One region of the Alteromonas nitratireducens genome, then DNA from elsewhere that is predicted to be linked to it. Evidence: predicted binding sites of a transcription regulator. Region 1 holds the regulator's gene; the other holds the start of a gene.
The links. The regulator FNR, encoded in region 1, switches genes on or off when oxygen is low (the NO sensors DNR and NnrR bind a similar motif). The targets are predictions, from matches to a motif close to TTGATCTAGATCAA.

Region 1 (3,413 bases):
CCCGATTTCTTTTGCTGTCCGGTATAAAATGCCACGGCGTAAACGCGAGCACAGCGAGCAGGTTGTCTTACCCTCCGGAATTTTCTCTTTCACGATGGAGTAGGTGTCTTCTTCGACAATCAGATACTCAACGCCCAGTGATTCCAGATATTCAGGTAATACATGCTCCGGGAAGCCCGGCTGCTTCTGGTCAAGGTTGACCGCTACGATATCAAAATGTATCGGGGCAATCTTGCGAAGAAAAAGCAGAATATCCAGCATGGTATAACTGTCTTTTCCGCCAGACAGACACACCATGACTTTATCCTGATCTTCAATCATGCCAAAGTCGTCAATCGCTTTGCCTACGTTGCGGCGAAGACGCTTTTGCAGCTTGTTAAAGCTGTATTGTTGTTTCGATTGTGAGCGGGCGTCTGCGGCGGTGTCTTTAGGCTGTGCATCTGCGGTCATATCGGGGCTTACCTGTTACTACAAAATAGCCGACATTATAACGAAGCGTAGCCAGCGCTGCTATCCACGCCAGAAAAATTAACCGCTCAGCTTATGGGGCTTTTAAAACCTTCCGGTTTGAGCGCCAGCACATCGCACTTCAGTCCGTCAATGACGTGCTCCGCCGTATTTCCAATCAGTGCAGCGGATAAGCCCACCCGGCCAACGGTACCGATAATAACCAGTTCGGCGTCAAGTTCTCTGGCCAGCATTGGAATAACGCGCTCAGGTAAGCCTTCTTTTACGTAACAGCGGTCGGAATCAATACTGTACTTACCGGCGTGTCTGGCCATTTCTTCTTCATGGTGCGTTTTCACCGCATTGTTATAGGTATCAGGATCAAATTCTGGTACCTCAATGGCAATATTCAGTGGTGTGGCAGGAAAGCAATTGACCAGATTCACATGCCCGCTAAGTAACGTGGCATAGTCTGTCGCCGTCTGGGTAATGCGATCATTCAGCTGGCGATGTTCATCATCCTCGGTCCCCACATTCACCGCAGCGATAATATTTCCATCTGCTGGCCAGTCGTGCTCTTTTACCAGCAGTACCGGAGAAGGGCACTTTCTTAACAAATGCCAGTCGGTAGGGGTGAAAATAACCGAGCTCAGATCATTATGGGGCTTGGTGGCTTTAATCACTAAATCAGCGTTGTGCCGGGCTGCATAGGTGATAACGGCTTCATACGCGCGATTATTCCATTCAACCACAATATTGATGTCCTGATGCCCCTGATTGTCGAGTTGCTGTCGTAACCAGGCCGCTCTGTCGTCGATGACGGCTTTGCGCATAGCATCGCGTTCAGACTGACTCAGCATCGTGGTCATATCATAAGAGAAGTCGTAAACGACAAGCATGGCTGTGACGGTTGCCTGGGTTTTTCTGGCAATCTCCAACGCCCGGGAGAGCGCCGGTTGTGTCTCACGGTCGGCTTCAATAACAGCCAGAAGGTGCTTATAACGTATCATCCCCGTACTCCCTTAATCACAGTATTCCATTTTAGTGTAATACGTTACGCAGACTTTGCCTGTTGTTCTGGATCAACAAGCGGCGTACTTACACGGCCACGTAACTAAGTTTTTCATCCATTTTTTCAGTATCGAGGATGGTAATGAGCTTGCCTTCTACTTTAATGACGCCTTCTTTCTGGAACCGGGTGAGTAAACGGCTGATGGTTTCGATGGTCAGGCCCAGATAGTTGCCAATTTCATTGCGGGTCATGCTCAGGTGAAACTGTTTTCCTGAAAAGCCCCGCGCCTCAAAACGTTCTGACAACTGTGCAATGAAATACATCAGGCGTTCTTCCGCCGAGCGCTTATTCAACAGCATCATCATATCGTGATCCTGTTTAATTTCTGCGCTCATAAAGCTCATGATCTGATGTCTCAGCTTAGGGAGCTGCATCGAAATCTGGTCAAGGGTTTCGTAAGGAAGCTCACAGACCATTGCAGTTTCCAGCGCCTGGGTATAACTCTGATGCTTATTTTCCCGCAGCGCATCAAAGCCAATAATGTCGCCGGGGAAATGAAAACCGGTAATCTGTTCTTCACCGTCTTTGTTCGTCACGAACGACTTGAAGGAGCCTGAGCGAACGGCATACAGTGACTTAAATGGTGCGCCGGTGTGAACCAGCGTGTCATGTTTATGCAGTGGACGCTTTCTTTCGATAATGTCATCCAGTGATTCAATTTCAGTTTTGTTTAACGCAACCGGTAAACAAAGATGACTGAAACTGCAGTTCTGACAGTGAATTGAAAAGTTGCTTCCATTGCTCATGATTATTGCCTGTTATCCCGCTCGGTGAGTCGTTAGTTTATGGTGATACTATGTATTAACCGGTAGATCAAGAAAAACGAATATATTAACAGCCCGCTTGCGATGAATTGCCTGACACGCGGCTTCCTGAACTGTTTAAAAAGATAGTCAGCCCCGCTGCCAACTGCAAGCAGGGTAGGTAATGTGCCCAGTCCAAAACAAAACATGATAAAGGCGCCTTGTCCGGCCTGCTGACTGGTCAGCGACCACGTCAGCGTCGAATAAACAAGACCACAGGGCAGCCATCCCCAAATCAGTCCGTACGGCAGGGCGGCAAGCGGCGACCTGAAGGGTAAAAAGCGTTTAGACAGGGGCTGAATCAGCCGCCAGACGGCATTGCCTGCTTTTTCCAGATATGCCAGCCCTCGCCACCATTGCCCCAGATACAGCGCAAGCGCCACCAGCATAAGCGCACTTAACCAGGCCAGCACCTGTCCAAGTGCCGGCAATACTGCGGCCGACATTTGTCCCACGCCGCCTGCGAGGGCACCAGCCAGTGTGTAGCTAATGATACGGCCGAGATTATAGGCCAGCATATAAGGAAATGGACGACGCCGCGCCGGGACGGCCTGTTGTAACGCAGTAACAATGCCACCACACATACCGATGCAATGCACACCGCCGGCGAGTCCGATTAACAATGCAGATAAGCCTGTCAGCTCAGTCACGCCGTTTTTCCTGCGCAGCTTTGCGCTCTTCTGCCAGTTTCTTATCTTCCGGTGACAAGTCGTCATCAAACAGAATACTGTACCCCTGACGATCGAGATCGTCGAACTGATTTGATCGTACTGCCCAGAAGAAGATGACTACCGCAACGGCAACAATGATGATGGCGATGGGAATAAGCACATAAATAATACTCACGGCAGGTCCTCAGCGTAGCAGTCGCGTTGAATTGGTTACCACAATGATACTGCTCAGGGACATACCTACAACAGCCATCCACGGACTTAGCAGGCCAGACACGGCGAACGGCAGAATCAGCGCGTTGTAGCCCAGTGCCCACAGCATGTTCTGGCGAATTGTCCGTTTAGTTTTTTGTGCAATAGTGAGCAGATCGGCAATACAAAGCAGGCTGTCACCAAGCAAAATAACATCCGCGGCCGTTT
Region 2 (3,413 bases), on a different contig from region 1:
CGTACAACAAGCTACTGGCACTTAACTGGCTGACCAAAGATATCACTGGCGATGGCGTCGCTGACTACATCACTTCAACAGCACTACCTCATACCTCACTGGACAGTGCCGTGCTTGGCTTCGCCTACCCGCTGGATGCAACGAAGCCATCAGTTGACGCCGTATTTGTGGTTGATGGCGATATCCTTCCAGACTGGGAGGCAGTACGCCAGAGGCTAACGGCAGCAGGCGAACCCAGCGCGTCCTCACCCCGCCCCAGCCTGCTTGATGCCAGCGTATATCGCACCATGATAAAACGCTGGTGAGCGGTTAGTCCTCATCGAGCGCATTAGTCAGTGAGCGGAACTCGCGGATCCGATGCCCTACACTGTCGATATTAGACTCAGAATCACGCGCAAGTAATGAAATGTGCGTCGCTGCCTGTTTGTTATCTTTGATGGCATCGAAGATTTCTACCAGTGCCTGCTGTGTTTCGGTTGTTGCAGCCGCAACCTGGTCCATTTGTTCGCTGATATCTGAGACCGCCGTTTTGATCTCAAGAATTTCTGAACGTGAGTACTCACTGTCATCATGACAGCGCTTGGCGATTTCAACCTGACGTAGCATCTCTTCCTGCCAAAGCTTTATCGAATCCGCGATGGACGTAATGGTATCTTCAATTTCATCCACCGCTTCCTGGGTACTTTTCGAGAGCGCCCTTACCTCATCGGCAACAACCGAAAAGCCTCTGCCACTTTCTCCTGCGCGTGCGGCTTCGATTGCCGCATTGAGCGCCAGAAGATTGGTCTGTTCGGCAATCGCATCGATTTTTTCGCTGAACTGTTTTGCTGACTCACTTTTCTCCACCAGCGTTGATGTCGATTCGGCCGCATGCTCAATATAACGCGCCAGCGCCTGCACAGCATCTGAAGCATCATCAATACGATCGGCAGAACGCGTGACCAGCGTTCGCACCTCTTTACATGCCCCCGACGTAACTTCTGCAGATTCTGAGATTTGTGACATGGCGGCAGACATTTGCTCCGATGATGCCGAGACCTGTTCAGAGGCAACCTGCGCCTGCCCGGCCGCTGATGCCAGTTCATGGGCGTTGTCCCGGGTTGCCGTCAGGGCGTCATCCAGCTGGTTGGTGCCCGCTTCAATACGTGACATGCCTGCCGCAAGTGCTGCTCGCTTCAGTGCTATCTCGTATTCCAGCTTCGCCAGCGCTGGCACAGTAGAATACACCCTGGGAGAAAGGCTCAGGCTATCAGCATCCAATGGTATCGCCACCGCAATACGCGTCATGTGTGGGCGAATAAAGAACCCCAGCCATGCCGCAATAACCATCAGCACCGGCGTAAACCCGGTTGATGGCAGCAGCACGCTGATTACAGCAAGTATCACAAACACACTGATGACCGTCGCGCTCAGCCAGGGAAATGCGGTTTTACCGGTATACACCTGATGTGCTTTTGCCACCAGGCCGGCGGGAGGCTCGCTCAGTAACCACTGTGTTCCGACGATATCGTCGTTGCGGTATATGGGACGCACGAAGGCTTCTTTCCAGACCACACCCCGACTCGTCTGGAATGCAACGATCCCCACCCACGACAACGATTTTTTCACCGCGTTACGTATCTCATCCAGCACCGCTTTTGGCGTGTCGCGGGCGATCAGGTTTTGCGCTGATGCACTGTCAGAACCGCTCAGAGTTCCAAAAAATGTCTGTGCACTGGGCAGTAACCGTTTGACCGAGAAGTCCTGGTTCAGTGAAAAAACAATGTCCTGTCCGGATGATGAAATATTCTGTTCTGCAGACAAACGCTCCCTGTCCGCAGTGAACGCCATCGCGCCTACGGTCATAATCGTCTCCTAAATTCAGATGACTTTACTACGCGGGGCGCCATGAAGAGATCAGTGACGCCGGGTTGGACCCCTTCATAGCAGAGTCTCTGTTACCTGCACTTGATGAATTATTTTTAATTTGATTGATCGGCGTCAAAGAAGATCATAAACTTTCAGTAATTTCTGAAACTTCACAAGAGTATGAATTATGAAGATGACGCCATTAATTACCTCCGCGGTAATGCACTTTGGTGAAATGGGCAGCCGATGGGGCTTCAACCGCACAGTCGGTCAAATTCTGGCGCTGATTGTTCTCTACGACAAACCCCTCTCGGCGCAGGAAATTGCCGACGCACTGAATATCTCCCGTGGCAATACCAGCATGGGGCTAAAAGAACTGCAGTCATGGCGTCTTATCAAGCAGCATCTGGTGCCCGGCGAGCGCAAAGACTTCTTTATTCCCGCCGGTTCAATCTGGGTGCTGGCAAACCGGGTCTTTGAAGAGCGCCGTAAGCGTGAAATTGACCCCACGCTCAGCCTGCTACGTGACCTTATTCTTGATGCACCCGCTAACGACACGGAAGAAAATGCTCAGGCTAAATTAACCGAAATCCACGATTTACTTGAATCGGTGACCGCCTGGTCGGAAGAGCTACAGGGACTGGGGCCAGAAAAACTCAATACCCTCATGAAACTGGGGGCCGGTGTCGGGCGCATGCTTGAGCTGAAAGATAAGCTGCTGCCTGGCAAACCATCCGAACACTAAGGAGTCTACCGTGGACGCATTTATGCTGTCTCGATTGCAGTTTGCACTCAATATCAGTTTCCATATTCTTTTTCCGACCATCACCATCGCACTGGCGTGGTTTCTTTTTTACTTCAAATGCCGGTCCAACCTCTCCGGCCATCCGGTCTGGATGCGTATCTACAGGTTCTGGGTCAGGGTATTCGCACTGACGTTCGCACTTGGCGTTGTGAGTGGTGTCACCATGTCGTTCCAGTTCGGCACCAACTGGCCCGGGTTCATGGAAAAAGTGGGGAATGTGGCCGGTCCCTTACTGGGTTATGAAGTGCTTACCGCGTTTTTCCTTGAAGCCACCTTCCTTGGCATTATGCTGTTTGGGATCCGCAAGGTACCGAACTGGCTACACACCCTGTCCACCTTTATCGTGGCAGCAGGAACGACCGCCTCAGCCTTTTGGATCCTGTCTCTGAACAGCTGGATGCAAACACCACAGGGACATGACGTCGTCAACGGTATCGTGATAGCCAAAGACTGGTCTGAGATTATTTTCAACCCGTCTTTTCCTTATCGGTTTGCTCACATGCTGCTGGCATCCGGACTGACAGCCAGCTTCCTTATTGCCGGTCTGTCGGCCTATCGATTGCTGAAAGGTGACAACAAACTGGCGCCGCGCCTGACATTAAAAACAGCCATATACACTGCGGCGGTGCTTATCCCGCTTCAGATTTTTGCCGGTGATATGCACGGGCTCAACACACTTGAGCATCAGCCGCAAAAAATTGCCGCAATGGAAGGCGTATGGGAAACCGAACAGGGAGCGCCCTTACTGCTGTTTGCCTTG

Region 2: a site for FNR is predicted at 1,971-1,984, ahead of AB1N33_RS11815 (GbsR/MarR family transcriptional regulator). Genes of this name have one in related genera too.

What each region holds. Positions count from the first base shown of each region.
Region 1 is NZ_JBFNPK010000001.1:480,488-483,900, reverse strand. It holds gene ttcA (tRNA 2-thiocytidine(32) synthetase TtcA) at 1-450, opposite strand, end outside; gene uspE (universal stress protein UspE) at 537-1,457, opposite strand; gene fnr (fumarate/nitrate reduction transcriptional regulator Fnr) at 1,546-2,265, opposite strand; gene AB1N33_RS02110 (sulfite exporter TauE/SafE family protein) at 2,298-2,972, opposite strand; gene ccoS (cbb3-type cytochrome oxidase assembly protein CcoS) at 2,965-3,168, opposite strand; gene AB1N33_RS02100 (heavy metal translocating P-type ATPase) at 3,178-3,413, opposite strand, start outside.
Region 2 is NZ_JBFNPK010000013.1:10,388-13,800, forward strand. It holds gene AB1N33_RS11805 (substrate-binding periplasmic protein) at 1-305, shown strand, start outside; gene AB1N33_RS11810 (methyl-accepting chemotaxis protein) at 310-1,845, opposite strand; gene AB1N33_RS11815 (GbsR/MarR family transcriptional regulator) at 2,036-2,593, shown strand; gene AB1N33_RS11820 (cytochrome ubiquinol oxidase subunit I) at 2,604-3,413, shown strand, end outside.